DNA from 4 places in the Paenibacillus sp. J22R160 genome. Region 1 is predicted to be linked to each of the others. Evidence: riboswitches for the same ligand, from Rfam matches in the RefSeq annotation. Region 1 holds a riboswitch; each other region holds the start of a gene.
What was found. Region 1 has a riboswitch for cyclic di-GMP ahead of AC58UW_RS23045 (methyl-accepting chemotaxis protein). Riboswitches for the same ligand answer to the same signal wherever they lie in the genome.

Region 1 (4,217 bases):
TTGCGCACATGGATGTCGCAGTAGCAGAGGGACGAGTGGCATTTGTCGGGCATGCAGACCACACGATTGGTGATCAAACGGTTGTTATCGACGCTGCAGGGAGATACATAGCTCCTGGGTTCCTAGACGGACATATGCATGTTGAAAGTACCATGCTTTCTGTTACAGAGTTTGCCAAAGCGGCTCTACCCAAAGGAACAACGGGGATTTTCATGGACCCGCACGAGATTGCCAATGTGTTTGGGGCAGAAGGGGTTAGGCTGATGCATGAAGAGGGGCAGCAGCTGCCGCTCAAAGTATTCACGACCTTCCCGTCCTGCGTACCTGCGACAACAGATTTGGAAGATGCGGGTGCAAGCTTGGAAGTGAAAGATATTGAAGAGGGACTGCAGTGGGATAATGTGATCGGTCTTGGTGAAGTGATGAATTTTCCTGGTGTCGTGTACGGAGATCCGAAAATGTGCGGGGAAATCGAAGCGACGATTAACAGCGGCAAAGCAGTAACGGGCCATTTCCCGAGTGAGGATGACCGTATGCTGCAAGCCTATATTGCGTCTGGCGTGACCTCCGATCACGAAACGGTTACGCGCGAGCAAGGACTGCATAAAGTCCGTATGGGCATGCATCTGATGATTCGCGAAGGCTCCGCTTGGCATGATGTCAAAGAGGTCATCAAGGTGGTGACCGAAGATAAAGTAAACACATCTAACATCTCCCTCGTCACGGATGACGTTAGTCCGCAAACACTGGTGGAGAAAGGGCATCTCAACCATGTGGTGCGCCGAGCGATTGAAGAGGGCGTTGATCCTGTCACCGCGATTCAAATGGTTACCATCAATGTGGCGCGTTACTTTAACCTGGATAAAGACCTAGGCAGCCTTACGCCAGGTAAATGCGCAGACATTTTATTACTCGATGATTTGCAAAAGGTTGAGCCTGTAACTGTCATTACGGATGGAAAGGTTATCTTTGACCAAGGCAAGCTTGTCGAGGAATTCCCTACTTATATATATCCGGCGCATATTTGCAGCTCCATGAATGTGAAGCGAGAGCTCACAGCAGAGGACTTTCAGCTTAAGAGCCGCGGTAAAGAAGAGCGAACAAGTGTCAATGTCGTACAGGTAATTGAAAATAGTGCAAGAACAGCGAAAATGACAGCCACGCTAAGTGTCGAGCAAGGAATTATTCAACCGGATATCCAACAGGATGTTGTTCGTCTTGCTTGTATTGAGCGGCACCGCGGCACCGGTGAAATTTCACTTGGTTTCTCAAGCGGCTTTCAACTGAAATCCGGCGCAGTAGCGTCAACCGTAGCGCATGACAGCCACAATTTAATAGTTATGGGCATTGATGAACAGGATATGGCTTTTGCCGCTAATGAACTTGCCAAATTGGGAGGCGGCACAATTGTCGTTGAGAATGGCCGCGTGCTGGCTCAAGTTCCGTTAACGATTGCAGGCCTTATGTCCGATAAGACTTTGCTTGAAGTCGTTGAAGAGGTTGCTCAGCTCGAAGGAGCATGGAAGCAAATTGGCTGCCCGTTGAACGCACCGTTTATGACATTCTCATTGATAGCACTGCCTGTTATTCCTGAGATTCGGATTTCAAACCGTGGAATTGTCGATGTGACACAGTTTAAGTTGATTGATGTGGAACTGGTTTAAGACTAGAAGGTGCTCCTTGGGGCACCTTCTTTTTTTCCAAAAGTATGAAGTTTTGTCATAAGTGAATCCATCGGTCCGTTGACATTTTGTAAACCTTATCATATTTTAATCCATTTCGACATAATACAACATTTATTGCTATGTACAGACTAAAATTTATCGCACTATAATAAGTACAGATTTAAGACAAACTGCATGCACGAATGACTGACTAATTGACAAAGGCAAATCATTGGAAACAATGAGACGCAAAGCCATGGCCTAACACATACATTTTTGTATGATATGGTTGACAGGTTACCGAGTGGGAAGGATCAAGATCATCCTTTATTCGGGGTGGTCTTTTTTTGTTCGTCAAAACATCATCCAAGGAGGCAATTTGCTTGAAAGAGAAAAACCGTGTTATGCAATTTATTGTAATCGGGACACTCGTCCTAAGTTTGTTGGTCCATGCCCTTAACCGCCTTGCTCATCACTCGCTCATGGAACACGAAGTCATGCATTCAGCTTTATCACACGGTTTTTTAAATCAAATGTTTTTCTGGACACCGATCGTGCTTGTTATCATCGGAGCTGTGCTCTCTCGTCTTCAAGCTGAACATGCTTGGATCCCGCTTGTTCATACGTTGTCATTAACGTTATGCTCCATGTCGATTATTGCTGGAGGCAACGGAATGGTGGAGTATCACTTTTCCATTTTCATGGTGTTAGCCATCCTTATGTACTATAACAATATTGCCTTGCTGCTGTGCAGTACGGTTCTTTTTGCCGCCCAGCATCTGCTTGGGTTCTTCTTTTTTCCCGAATTGGTCTACGGTTCAAATGTGTATGCGTTTACAATGGTGGCGATTCACCTGATTTTCGTCATCCTCTTCATTGGCGCGGTCATGTATCAAATCATCTCCAATCGCCAAGCAACGGAGCGTTTCGAAAAGGAACAATATCATAAGCTGCAGCAGACCGTCAGGTCCATTATCGAGAGTCTTGCACATACTTCTCAGGAAGTTCGACTGAACTCTAGCGGTCTGAGCGCTCAGTCAAATGAGCTTAATCGCTTGACCATGGAGGTCGTTCAAACGATGCACCAGGTAGAGCAGGCTGCTAGTGATCAAGAAAACGGCGTAGAAGTTAGCAGGAAAGCGATAAGCGAAATGCTCACCGATATTTGCCACATTGCAGAAAACTCGGCCAGTGCGTCTGAGATATCCAGTCAAGCAGCCTATGAGGCTGAAAAGGGGAATGAATCCATTCAGCTGGCCGTGCAGCAGATGCAGTCCATGCATCATGCGATTCATTCAACCGCCGAGAAAGTGAAAGTGCTTGGAGAACGCTCGCAAGAGATCAATCAAATTGTTAATTTGATAACAGATGTCGCTTCGCGCACGAACTTGCTAGCCCTTAACGCAGCTATCGAAGCAGCGCGCGCAGGCGAACACGGAAAAGGATTTACGGTTGTTTCAACAGAGGTGCGCAAATTAGCCGAGCAAACGAGCGAGTCCGCTAAGCAAATTGCAGAGCTAATTGAAGATATTCAAGTGAATAATGAAGCCTCCATTCAATCGATGGATCAAGTCATTGGTACCTTTGCTCATGGAAATGAGGCCGTTGTGTCTGCCGGACAAGCATTTGGACGCATCCTGGGATCGATCCATTCTGTTGCTACGCAAATGCGCGATATCAGGGGAACGTCGCAGCAGATGTCAGCGAGCACACAGCAATTTAGCACTTCCATGGAGGAAATTTCCGTATTATCCAGCCAATTAACCGACAATGTGAAATCAGTCAGTAAACGAACGGACAAACAGGATATCCTGATCAACAAAGCGTCGGAATTAGCCGACAGATTGGAAGAACATAGCCATACACTGAATGAGATCATGATGAAGACGAAACATACATTTTCTCTACAGTAATTTCCCTACAGCAACGAAGAAATGAGGATCACATATGCATCACCCGATAACGGAAAGTTATAATTTCGTCCTAGTTCTCCTATCATTCACCATCGCCTTGCTGGCCTCTTTTACAGCGCTTAATTTGGCGCGCAAAGTGTCATCTTCGGAGGGCTGGTATCAGAAGAGCTGGATGATTTGCAGTGCCATCGTCATGGGGGTAGGAATATGGTCCATGCATTTTATCGCCATGCTGGCTTATGAATTGCCGGAAGGAGTCACCTACGACATCTCTATGGTCAGTATCTCTATTGTCGTAGCGGTCAGTGGGGCGCTGGTAGGGCTTTTCGTTACGTTCCAAGGGAACTTCACCCGAACCAAGCTCATCATTGGCGGAACAACGATGGGATTTGCCATTAGCGGCATGCATTATATCGGGATGTCTGCCCTGCAGCATATAACGATTCGTTATCAGCCTGTACCGTTCATTTTATCCATTATTATTGCTATCTTGGCCTCAATAACTGCTCTGTATCTATTTTTTAACCGGAGTCAAAAAATTGCCATCAGCGGTTTCATCATGGGGATAGCTATCACAGGCATGCACTATATGGGTATGGCAGCCGCAGTTATGACCATGCAGGATGCCTCTCATCATGCA
Region 2 (4,217 bases), on a different contig from region 1:
TACCTTGCTGCACCTGAACCGTTGCAGTAGCGGAAACAGCGGCTTTATTGCTTCCTCCGAAAGTTGCTGTATTCACAAAAGTCTCTTTATTAGAATCCGTTATAGTCGTCGTATATTGAATGCGATAAGCCTTAGTAATGGGGCTATCCGTGAAACGAATAGCAAGATTTGCCGCCGTTATATCGACTGTATATTGGCTGGTATCCAGCAATGCTCCCTGTACCACAGTTCCATCTAGATGAACTCCTAGCTCATAAACGGCTACTGTAACAGGAACAGATAGTCCCGCTGGGATAGGATCCGTTACCACCGCATTCTGAACAGAATCCAGTGCTTTATTCACATCAACAGTCCAATTAATATCCTTGGAATTGAACCCCGTAGATACTCCTTTTTTATCTATTGTCGAGGTGACCGTCGGTCGAAAATGAAGAGTGAAAATCTGATCACCTGTATTAACCGGTATGGTAATATTGACAATCGTGCTTTCGGTTAGCTGGCTTTTATCTATTTGCGTTCTGAAGGTGAGCGTACCATGTACATTATCATGGCTTTCTATGTAGTCGTTAAAGGTGATCAATACTTGACGACTAGTGCGGTCAACATGAAACGTTCCTAACTGATCCTGCCCCATCACTAAGCCACCGCTGATATCATTAAAAAGCAAGAATTGCTGCGGCAGATAAAAGGTATACGTATAGCCGCTATGATACTGACCATTCGGCAGAGACCAGGTGTAATCCAGCTGTATCGTGGAGTTCGGTTCGTAAACATCACCGGTCACGACCTGTCCTGCACTGTTGTAAACAGCCATGGTCACACTGTCTATAATATTCTCGTTAATTGCATTCGCACGGGCCACTGTCCCAACGCCAAAGCCAATACCGTAAAGACTCTGCATAAGTATTAACAGCGTAATTAGCAGCGTACTCATCTTCTTCTTCAACATCATTATTCAAACCTCCATTCACAATTTAATTCTTGTAGAAATTATTGGTTCATTTCTTATGTAAAAGATACAAGTCGTATCATTATTAATACTATATGATACGACTTGTATTGTAAATCATTGGAATTCCTATTTGCTCACTTAGAAAGGCAAATAAAAAAAACCTGCACTCAGTTATGAGTACAGGTGTCTTTCCTATCTTAATATATTCTGGCTACTTGATAATTAGCACTGTTTTTTTCTAACTCTACGGCTTCACCAGCTTGTACATGCACAGCATCATACGTGGTATCAATTGTCACCCACTCATTACGTTCCTTCAAGAAAACTTGATTCCATGCATGATAGGTCTCAGGAGCTTGTACCTCATACCCCATAACCAGACGGGTTGGAATTCCCTCACTTCTTGCCATTGCTGCAAAAGTAGAAGAAAAGTCGTAGCAGATGCCTCCGGAGGCCTCGTAAACCGTATCCAGATCAGGTATATATTTGTCTGCAACGGTTTCGGCCTTCTTATAATCGTACTTAAATTGGGTCGTGATAAAACCGTAAATGGCCTTTAGTTTATCCATATCCGTTTCTTTACTGCCCACTAATTGCTTAGCCTTAACGACTGCTTTCGACTCCATATTCCAATCAATCAGTGGAATGGACTGCAGAAAAACGGCATTCTCGTCTTCCATCTTCAAATCTATTTGTTCTTGCGCAACTACTTTATATTTATTCGTCCCTATGGACTCGCCAATCACCACGTTATATGCGCCATTGCCAAGCTGCAAAGGATACTGATCGCCCTCTGCAAAGGTGTAGTCATATCTGGCATTCCCACTTATGATTCGGACGAGAACTTTGGTACTCTTCGCTCTTTCATAGTTAACCGAGATAATCCCCTTATTCAGTGCAACTTTGTCAATAATGGGCGTTGGGGAAGCTGCCAATATCCCTTGAGGGGCAAGACTGCCTAGTATAGTTGCAAGAATTGCAAGTCTGACTGGTTTCTTAAACACAATAAATCTCCCTTCGGTAACTGGCTGCCAACTTAGTTCTACTAAGGAAGGCCCTTTAGCTTTGCGTCTCTAGTTTTCGCTAGATTTGCCTTTATCGGAGAAAAGCACCGAATCCCTATACAGCAATCTTAACATAGGCTTGTATCTCTGAATAGACAAAATATTACATATTTTATTTCTCAGACGACACCAGGATCCCCTTAATCGCAATACGGTGAGTCGGATTCTCCATAGGATGGCAAGTAATTAGCGTAATCTCCCGATCCTTGCCATTACCTTTGAGCACCCAGACGTCTTCCGGGAGAACGTACTGCTTATCAACAACTTTATAGACATACTTTTTATTCCCGGTATCTACTTCGACTAAATCGCCTTCGGTGACTTCATCTAATCGATTGAAGTTTTTCCCGTAGGTCAAATTTCGATGGCCTGCAATCGCATAATTGCCAATTGCCCCTGCTTTTCCGGTATTGGCGATACTGGCAACGGAGACTTTTAAATTATTCACTGTAGCATCCGTTAGAATAGGCAGCTTGAGATCTATTTTATCGATAATGAGAACACCTTCCATGTTCTTCGGCAACGCCACAGGCTTCGGTGTTGCTGCGACGACTACAGGGGCCTGCTGGCTGCTTGTCGGCGCACCCTCAACCGTGGGACGAGGAGAAGCCATGACAGGCGCACCCTCAACCGCAGGACGAGGGGAAGCCACGACGGGCGCATCCTCTGGCAGTGATTCCTCGGGCTCAACAACAGCCTGATCCATCATTTGCAAATTCTCCTCCCATTGCTTCAAAATCTTCTGCTGCTGAAAGCTCTCATACCGGTCGTTAGCCATCGGATACAAGAAAATGATAATCCCAAGAATGATACATAACAGTGACAGCTTTTTTCTAATCACCAGAGGTACCTGCCTTTCTCGTGGATCTCATGCGCAAGCACGCACTACCAAATAATCCCACAAATAATATGCCTTATTTTATTCTATATTGCTGAAGGAATCCCTGCCCCACGGTCTGTGAAGGCTGTCCCTGCCCTCGCAGTCAAAGCAAAGAGAACATTGAAACATGTAATAGCTAGTCATGTCATCGTAGAAAAAAGCTTAAAAAGCCTGCTTAATCGCAGGCTTTCCATTACTAATCATGACTTATAAGACAGCAGCTATTATTTCGTCAGCTAACTAACTGACCGTTTTCGGACGCTCCATGCGCGTGATGCCCGGCCAGCGGAACGTCGCCCACTCCGGCTGCCGCTTCTCTACGCGAGCGACAACGACCGTCATATCATCTTGAATTTCGCCATGATGATGGCGGAAAATTCGTTCCAGTAAACAATCCGCGAACTCTTGCGGCAAGGTCGTATCGATTTCTTGGATCATGCGCTTCATCCACATCTCCTTATTCACCGCATGGCCTGGCGCATCATAGATCCCATCGGTCATCATGACGAGGATATCTCCCGACTGGAGAGGAATAGAAACCAGATCGACATCGATCTCGCTCAAAATCCCCACTGGCAGATTATTTGCCGAGATCGAAATCACTTCGTTCCCACGCTTAATAAAGCTCGGTATGGAGCCAATTTTCATGAACGTTGTATTTGCGTTATACATGTCAATCAAAGCCATATCCACCGTCGCATACATCTCATCGGAGGATCGGAGCATGAGCACGGAGTTCAGCGACTTGATCGCCAGCTTCTCATCCATACCAGACTGCAGCAGCTGCTGCAGGATGCTAAGGGCGGTCTGACTCTCGGCCCGCGCACGCTCGCCATTGCCCATGCCGTCGCTAAGCGCAACGGCATACTTGCCATTGCCCAGCTCCACCGTGGAGAAGCTGTCGCCCGAGAAGAGGTCGCCCCCTTTGGCTGCGCCGGCGACCCCGGTCTCTACCTCGAATTCCTTGGCAGAGCCGAATACGACCGTGCTGTAGCCTTCGCCCCGCTCATGCATGTCCTCGCGCATTACGGCGACATTCTCGCCGATGATTTCGCTCAACAGCGGCGCAATGATTTTCCGGCATTCATCGAAACCCTTCGTGTATTGATGAATAATCTCAATTTCAATATTTCCTTCATCCAAGGAAATAATGTCGATTGTATGAATAGATAAGCCCAGCTCCTCCAGGGCATTGCGGATTTGCTCTTCTTGAAGGAACAACTCCTGCCCTTCCCGTTTAATTTCCTTCGCTAAGTCCTCCATGACCTGCGAAACGCCAGACAGCTGATCAGCCACGAGATGACGGCTGTCCATAATTTGC
Region 3 (4,217 bases), on a different contig from region 1:
ACTTCTATGATAATAAAGTTGTTGAGATGGCCAAGAGAATTAGACCTTCCGCTCGTGGTGAACTTGAAATAACTGATATTAATAAAGAGTATCTGCTTCTAGAGCAGTTAAATGTTGAGATACTCGGTAGAGGGTATTCTTGGCTGGACTCCGGTACACATGAATCTTTATTACAAGCTTCACAGTTCATTGAGACCATAGAGAAGAGACAAAGTTTAAAAATAGCATGTCTTGAGGAAATTGCTTTTAATAGAGGATACATATCGCGGGAGCAGCTTTTAAATTTGGCAGAGCCTATGATTAAAAATGAATATGGTAAGTATTTACTGAAAGTAGCCAACCAGGCTGTGAAAAGGAAGCCTATTTATGTCTGATGAGGAAATATATTAAAAATTGAAGTTATGTTAGAACTGCAAGAAATGAGGATGTACCTATTGTGAAAAAATTAAAACCTTGGATCCGCTGGACTTTATGGATAGTTTGTTCGGTATCTATCATATTATTTGTGGCAATAGGATATATTTATTACAAAATTCATTCTATTCAAGTGGAAGATGTGTTGAGACGACACGTACCTATTAGCAATAATGTCGTTGGAAAACAAGGAGAAGGGTTAGAAGATGGTAACAAAACATATTCTGCGACTCTTCCTTCTTTTATTTCTTCCCCTGTTGATAAAGCTAATGAATTTGCATCCAAACCCATCCAATCGCAAGATGCATTAGATGCAGCGGCTATCCTACTCAAATCAGGTCTTAGTCTGAAAGAAGTATATTACTTAACAGGTCAGGCAAGTGATAATCTTTCAAATAATGAAAAACAAAAAATCCGCGATTTACTTCTTTCTAAGCTTACAAAAGAGGAAATAGAGTCACTGAGAGCGATTACTACACCTTATGGAAAGGAGTTAAAAATACTTGACCCTAATTATCCAATTGAGTTAATTGGCGTGTATGACCCGGAAGAACGCAAAAAAATCCTTAGAGAGTTACAGGACAAGGGAAATTCGCAGAAAAGCCAACAAGTCCAACAGACGAATAATATACAAGAGAGTTCTGTTGAAGATGAAAAAGACCAGTTAACGGTTCAACTCCCGCCGTCGCCTGCTCCTACAAATCAGAAGATAGATCCAGCACTTCTCGAAACTTATAACTCCAAATTAACTTCATTGAAAGCCAGCTGCCAAGGAAATATCAACAATCTTGTTTCCGGTGTGGTAAGTGCGAAGAAAGGAAACAAAGATTTAGGTCTTAAAGAACTACAAAGCATGTTTATGCAAAAGTTTGTGGATGCGGAGTCGAAGTGCGATGCTAGCTTTAATGGGATTCTCTCGGATTCAATTAATGCGGGAGTAGGCTCTGCTGAGATTGATGGGTGGAAACAAACCTATTATTCTATGAAGCAAGCAGCGCAAAGTAGTGCAATTGGTCAGATAGAGAAAGCTCTTACAGCTAAGTAGTGCTGAGAGCTCACATGGAAACTGTAGGTGAATCATCATGGTAGGAACTTTCTCGGTATTAAACGGTGGGTGCTGACTTGTATAGTACTTTTGGTTCATTGTTGAATTGAATTAATAGTTCTAATGGCTGATGTCACATTTGTATCGTTTGCTAAAATAATCCTATATACGACAATCACATAAATCGTAAGACAATGGCAAAATTGATGAAAGTCAGTGACGCAAAGCTAAAGGGACTAAACTGGAAAATAACCAGTATGTCAGCCAGCTATCGGATACGGCCTCCGTCTGATTCTTATGTGGAACAAACTATTGGGAGGTAGAGTAGAATATGATTTGGATCATATTAAGTATTCTTTGGATTGTGGGGTGTGTTTTTTATTTTAGTTTATTTGCAATTGCTAAACGAGCAGATCTGATGGCTGAGGCTATGTTTGTAAATGAGATTCATGAACATGTTGGTTCCAATTCTAGTACTCATTGTTCGGCAGAAGAGGGTCAGCGATTTGAAATAGGAAATGAGAGCATTAGAAAAGTCTGTTTATTATAAAATTATTGATTAAGCACCCTATAGGGTGCTTTTTTATGTTTAAGCCTTTTTTAAGAAAGGAAAGTTTACAGGTATTTTGTTAGTAAATAGATAATTACAATCCACAATGGGATTGTAATTAGCAAGCCCCATAAACAGCCTTTAAACAGAAAAATGTGATCACTTTTGTTTTCATCGATACCATTGACCAATATGTCGCACCTCATTGTTTTATGCTTAAATACATTTGAATAGACGTATTAAAAAGAGATGTAGTATTTAACCAATGTAAGCAGCTAATGTGGTAATTCTCATAATTGCTCCTTTTTTCCTGCAAATTTAGATCTCATTTTTAAAATAACTATTTTATGATTAAACAAAGTGATATCAATACCACTTAGAACTTAGGATAGTACTAACTACCTATGTGTTGGCTGATGAAAAATTGATAGCAACCATTTTCAAAAAAATACGTTACAACCCAAATAACTAAACGAGGTGTCCATCTAGGTGAAAAAACATATCAAAGCAGCAGCAGGATTATCATTAGCTCTATTAATGGGAATGAGTACCGTGGCATCCGCCGCACAAACACCTGTTGATGTGGATGTATATCAAGTCCCAATGCACTTCACATTCGACGGTAAAGAATACGCGCCGCCGGAAGGTCAAATGGGTTTTATCTATGAAGGCAGTACTTATGTCCCGATCAGATTCATCTCTTATTCTTTGGATAAGGCAGTGAAATGGGACGCGGATACATACACTGTCACGATTTCCGAACCTAAAGAAACAGACAAAATTAACATCAAAGAGTACAAGCTCAACACGCAGGTTTATTCGAAAAGCAATGAAAAGGTAGACAAAACAAAGTTAGTATCCAGCAAACTAAATGTATACAAGGAGAAGGTTGCCTTTATTTTCGATGGTGTCGCGAAGAGCCCTTCTGAGGATTTACCAGGTTATATCTTCGACAGTAGTCTCTATGTGCCTATTCGTTTCTTCTCTGAGTCTGTGGGCAAAACGATTAGTTGGGATCCTGTGACCTATACGGTTTCAGCTGTGACGGCTCCGGATAAGAAGGATCCTGAGGTGAAGATACCGGAGACTCCTAAACCGGATCCTCAAGCTCCAGCAGCTGGAGGCGGAGGTGTAATCGGTGGTGGTGGCAGCGGAGGTGTAACGAAACCTTCGTATGATTCGATTACATCCGATACGGTGGCACAGTTATTACAGCTTCAGAAGAAAAGCCAGGATGAACTCACAGCGCTAAAGGATCAATATAAAATAACAAAAGATCAAAGTTTACTTGAAGAGGCAAATTCGAAAATCGCTCAAACGGATGAGGTTTTCAATCAAATGATGAACGATTTGACCACGAAGTTATCGGATAATGGATATGATACAAAGATTGTTGATACGTTTAGGGATGCCTATGAACAAAAAAAAGCGAGTGCTGAGGCAGATGCAAAAGCGGATGTCGAATTCAATTAACTAAGTAGCCGGGAACCTTCTGTAAATAGAGGGTTCCAGGTTTATTTTTCGCCCAATTTCAGCGAACTATTCACCAACTAGGCATTCACACACATACAGTGTATTAGGCATTTCAACTATACAAGAATGTGAGTGATCCTTTAATGACGAGACCTGAAGAACAAGAATTTCGTCCGCCGGTTGGTGGCGGTTTACATGGCGGAGGCATCGGACACGGTGGCATTGGTGGCCCTGGGCATGGCGGTATTGGCGGTGTTGGTGGAATCGGTGGCCCTGGGCATGGCGGTATTGGTGGTATTGGTGGCATAGGGCACGGTGGTATTGGTCATGGCCCTGGATTCGGACCTGGATTTGGTCACATTGGCCCCGGTTTCGGCGGCCCTGGATTTCATGGCGGTTTCTACCCCGGCGGCGGTTTCAACAATGCACTTCCATGGGTAGTAGCCCCACTTCTATACGGTGCGGCTGATCCCTACTATCCATATCCTCCTTACGGATATCCTTACCCCTACCCGCCTAATCCTTACTATCCATATGCCCCAGGCTATCCTGGCATTTAACACGATCGTTAGAACCGAGGACATTCTCTGAAGAGAATCCTCGGTTCTTTTTCTTATTTATAATAATTATTAAAAAGTATTGACTTTCATTTTAATTTATTTATAATAATTATTATCTGATATCGATTATCAGTGGACAAGCAGTTGAGCGGATAGAAAGGGTGCAGCGGCGATG
Region 4 (4,217 bases), on a different contig from region 1:
TTCTGCATCGCTTTCGCGTCTGCCAGCTGCTCGCTCACGCTCTTATATTCATTATAAGCATCGTAGGCTTCCTGAAGATCAGATTGTTCCTTCGAATACTCTCTAAGTTTCTTTGTGTCACTTGTCACATCCGGGTCACACAGCAGCTCGCTTAATTTCTCATAGCGGTCCACAATGGACTGAAGTCGATCCAACATAACGGATCACTCCTTTCTTTATTTTTCATTTATTAAACATTAAATCGGAAATGCATAACGTCGCCGTCATTCACCACGTACTCTTTACCTTCCAGACGCACTTGCCCTTTTTCCTTCGCGCCATTCATGGAGCCAGCCGTTACCAAATCCGTATAAGACACAACCTCGGCACGAATAAATCCACGCTCGAAATCGGTATGAATCACACCAGCCGCTTGAGGAGCTTTCGTTCCTTTGCGGATTGTCCAAGCTCTTACTTCCTGCACCCCAGCTGTAAAATACGTATACAAGCCAAGCTTGCGATAAGCGGCTTTAATCAATCTATTCAAGCCGGACTCTTGAAGTCCCAACTCTTCGAGGAACATCGCTTTTTCTTCATCTTCGAGCTCAGCAATCTCAGACTCCACCTTCGCGCTGATCGAAACAACTTCGTTGTTTTCTTTCTCCGCGTACTCCTTAACGATTTTGACGAATGGATTCTCATCTGCTGTGGATACTTCGTCTTCGCTCACATTGGCCGCATAAAGGACCGGCTTCATTGTCAGCAAGTGTAGATCGCGGACGAGCAGCTTCTCATCATCGCTCAAATCGATGCTGCGCGCTGGCAGATCGTTATAAAGAGCTTCCTTGATGCGTTCCAGACACTCAACCTCGGCTACAACTTTCTTGTCGCCGCCCTTCAGGTTTTTGCGGGAGCGCTCGATCTTTTTCTCAACGGACTCAATATCAGCCAAAATCAATTCGAGATTAATCGTCTCGATATCGCCAATCGGATCTACTTTACCGGAGACGTGAGTAATATTATCATCCTCAAAACAACGGACAACATGCACAATGGCATCCACTTCGCGAATATGTGCCAAAAATTTATTTCCAAGCCCTTCGCCTTTGCTCGCGCCCTTCACCAAACCCGCAATATCCACGAATTCAAAGGCTGTCGGAACAATGCTCTTAGGGACAATCATCTCTACCAGCTTGTGCAATCTCTCGTCCGGTACTTCAACTACCCCAACATTCGGATCTATCGTACAGAACGGATAGTTTGCAGATTCTGCCCCCGCCTGTGTAATTGCATTAAACAATGTCGATTTTCCTACGTTCGGTAGACCGACGATACCTGCTTTCAAAGCCATCGTAGTTACAACTCCTTAATTTTCGAAAATCATCCTTCTTATTATATAGTACTTGGAACGCAAAAAAAAGCCTGTAGGCTACTGATTAGCCGCAGACTTTTTTTCCAGTGCCTTTTTTGTTTCATTTTCCCGCTTCTGGACGAAGTAGGTTTCTATCTGATTTTTTAAAATAAATCCGCGCAGCGCGTTCGTTTTCTCTTCTGGGATGCTGATAAAACTTGCCCCGTAGTAATAGCTGTCATTCGTTTTCTCTTGCCGAACAATTTCCATTGTACATGGCACCAAAAAGCCCAAAATCAACTCTACTTCAAGTTGAGAATTCTTTTGAATGACTTTCTCAAGCATCACATTTTCATTAATCGTGAATCCCAGGCCATTAACGGATAGATTTTTGATAGAGAACCGAATCGGTGTTTCAAACTGATGTTTAAGTCTCTTGTTTCTGTCTTGAATTCCGAAAAGAAGCCCTTCATTCTTCACATCTACGCGAGGGAACTCCCGCTTCTCCGTAAACTTCCTGCGATTTTCAGGGGGATTCAGGACAATTAATGAGCCCCGATCTTTGGCCACAACTGCCGTATCCATAACAAACAGCCCGGATTTCGTGTATACCGTCATTTTACACTTATCTCCCAGCGCAAAAACATCATATTCCGGCAGCTCCACTTCAATGATGTCACCGAGTGCGTAAGTCAACACGCCAGTGGCTACGAAATCTTCCTTGCTCAGCATCGCTTTGCTGTCAATCATCACTTCAGCGTCGTATCCTTCCTTGCTGCCGTAAAACTTCGCTGATTTTTGTCTGCTAACCATTTCGTTAATTACCCCTCCCCCGCATGCCATGCCATATAAAAAAATAGACTGCCCCATTGCCGGGAACAGCCTATTACCTCAACCTAAAAAAGCATCGATTTTCGGTAACCAGGCTGTCGTAGTTCCATTGGAACCGTAGACCCTCGGCTTTGCGTCCTTGCCTTTCGGCAAGTTTGCCATTATCGAACCCTGCTAATGAATGTCATGCTTTGTCGTGCAATATCGTACTTTATGGTCTAAAAGACCTACTTATCTCTCATTATACGGATGGATTTCCTTATTATCAACTAATTCACTTGCATACATCTAGTATTTGTTGTATGAATGAAAAAAGAAATAAATATCCACAACTTTTTAAGTTATACACATTGTTATCCACAGGTTGTTAACAACGAATATCTGTTCGATCCTTTGTTCACATGTGGATAAGATTATTTTTAGTGAGGTGTCCCCCTGTGGATGAATATAATGAGCATATCCCTTGGATGAAAGCGGCTATAGAGGAAGCACAAAAAGCCGAAGCTATTCGAGAGGTGCCGATTGGAGCCGTTGTTGTCCATCAAGGGCAAATTATTGGCCGCGGCTACAATCTTCGAGAAACTACGCTGGATCCGCTTGCCCATGCTGAAATGATTGCTATTAAGCAGGCCAGCGAGCATTTGCAAGCATGGCGCTTGCTTGACTGTAAGCTCTACGTCACGTTAGAGCCTTGCCCGATGTGTGCGGGCGCGATCGTACAGGCGCGCGTTCCGCAGGTGATCTATGGCACGACCGATCCCAAAGCCGGCTGCGCGGGAACGTTGATGAACTTGCTGCAGGAGGATAGGTTCAACCACCGGGTCGATGTGGTCAGCGGTGTGCTGCAAGAGGAGTGCGCGACGATGCTTACGCAGTTTTTTCGGAAGCTGCGCGGCAAGGAATAGACGGTTGGGCGAGCAAGATTCGTAAGCGGTGGCCTGGCAATATTGTGCGAACGGACGGGAACTATGATCCGCTATTCGCCGGATATTGCGCATTTCAGCGAGGAAGAGCAACTGTGGTGGTCCGCTATATCTTCAATTTTAGCCGTAATGTTAGCTATCTTGGCTGAATAGGACCCTGTAGTTCCGTCTGAGCTTGGAAATCTGTGATTTGGCAAAATAGCAGCCTGTAGTTCCTCAGCGCACGATGCAATCAGCGTGGACATGCATAAATAAGCTCCGGAACTTACTTCTTAACCTTGCACCACATAAGGCTTCGTGCTATCATAATCTTTGCCATGCGCCCGTAGCTCAGCAGGATAGAGCAACAGTTTCCTAAACTGTAGGCCGGATGTTCGAATCATCTCGGGCGCGTATACAACAAAACGCCAGTTAACGGTATTAGCCGCTAACTGGCGTTTATTTTTTAATTCTCAGGACAATTATTATCTTTTAAAGCTGTTTTCATACTTTCTTTTAATTTATCTACATAGCCAACAATACCGCCAGAATACTGGCTAAGATTTGCATTGTATTGATCTACAGCACTCTGTATCTTCCCTGTGTAAAGAGCCGCGATCTCCCGACATACAGGACCTGAAACTGGCGAAGTGGACACAGGCAGCGGTGTAGAGGTTGGTTGAGGCTTATTGGGAACAGACAAATCGGTTGTATTGTCTACGTGCTGATGGCTCCAATTCTTAATAAAATCGTATTCTGCAATTTTGTCCTTACTACTCTTACTGAATTCCTCAGCATTTGATCGCTTGACCGTAATAAAGTCTGTGACCGAACCATTATGAAATAGGCTAACAATCATTGAATCTACTGGTGAATTGACCAAAAAACCAGACAGTGCAATGATATGATCGTTATTTTTATTAGAATCACCTGACAATTCTAAATCCACTTTTAAGTAGACGCCATATTCGTTATAGATAAGCTGGACATTTTTAGCCTGATTTTCTTTGGCTTTCTCATTTAAGGACGGAATGGCAGCTGCAAAATCTTTCATTGCGTTATCTTCCCTTACTCGAGGGAATGCAAGATCAACCGTGTACTTCTCAGCATCCCATGTCACCGATGCCCCGGTTTGTTTCAGTAGGTACAACGGC

Region 2: it holds a riboswitch for cyclic di-GMP, as region 1 does, so the genes downstream of both, AC58UW_RS30575 (transglutaminase-like domain-containing protein) here and AC58UW_RS23045 (methyl-accepting chemotaxis protein) in region 1, are expected to answer to the same signal.
Region 3: it holds a riboswitch for cyclic di-GMP, as region 1 does, so the genes downstream of both, AC58UW_RS08550 (hypothetical protein) here and AC58UW_RS23045 (methyl-accepting chemotaxis protein) in region 1, are expected to answer to the same signal.
Region 4: it holds a riboswitch for cyclic di-GMP, as region 1 does, so the genes downstream of both, AC58UW_RS21515 (PilZ domain-containing protein) here and AC58UW_RS23045 (methyl-accepting chemotaxis protein) in region 1, are expected to answer to the same signal.

What each region holds. Positions count from the first base shown of each region.
Region 1 is NZ_JCAUAU010000014.1:11,212-15,428, forward strand. It holds gene ade (adenine deaminase) at 1-1,664, shown strand, start outside; cyclic di-GMP riboswitch class I at 1,878-1,969, shown strand; gene AC58UW_RS23045 (methyl-accepting chemotaxis protein) at 2,048-3,577, shown strand; gene AC58UW_RS23050 (putative bifunctional diguanylate cyclase/phosphodiesterase) at 3,612-4,217, shown strand, end outside.
Region 2 is NZ_JCAUAU010000028.1:24,499-28,715, forward strand. It holds gene AC58UW_RS30570 (collagen binding domain-containing protein) at 1-952, opposite strand, end outside; gene AC58UW_RS30575 (transglutaminase-like domain-containing protein) at 1,150-1,956, opposite strand; cyclic di-GMP riboswitch class I at 1,969-2,056, opposite strand; gene AC58UW_RS30580 (class D sortase) at 2,129-2,857, opposite strand; gene spoIIE (stage II sporulation protein E) at 3,137-4,217, opposite strand, start outside.
Region 3 is NZ_JCAUAU010000003.1:323,701-327,917, reverse strand. It holds gene rfbA (glucose-1-phosphate thymidylyltransferase RfbA) at 1-374, shown strand, start outside; gene AC58UW_RS08555 (hypothetical protein) at 437-1,459, shown strand; cyclic di-GMP riboswitch class I at 1,646-1,735, shown strand; gene AC58UW_RS08550 (hypothetical protein) at 1,791-2,009, shown strand; gene AC58UW_RS08545 (stalk domain-containing protein) at 2,499-3,482, shown strand; gene AC58UW_RS08540 (hypothetical protein) at 3,611-4,042, shown strand; gene AC58UW_RS08535 (NAD(P)/FAD-dependent oxidoreductase) at 4,215-4,217, shown strand, end outside.
Region 4 is NZ_JCAUAU010000012.1:23,340-27,556, reverse strand. It holds gene prfA (peptide chain release factor 1) at 1-197, opposite strand, end outside; gene ychF (redox-regulated ATPase YchF) at 230-1,330, opposite strand; gene AC58UW_RS21515 (PilZ domain-containing protein) at 1,409-2,143, opposite strand; cyclic di-GMP riboswitch class I at 2,244-2,331, opposite strand; gene tadA (tRNA adenosine(34) deaminase TadA) at 2,599-3,066, shown strand; tRNA gene AC58UW_RS21505 (tRNA-Arg) at 3,404-3,477, shown strand; gene AC58UW_RS21500 (stalk domain-containing protein) at 3,530-4,217, opposite strand, start outside.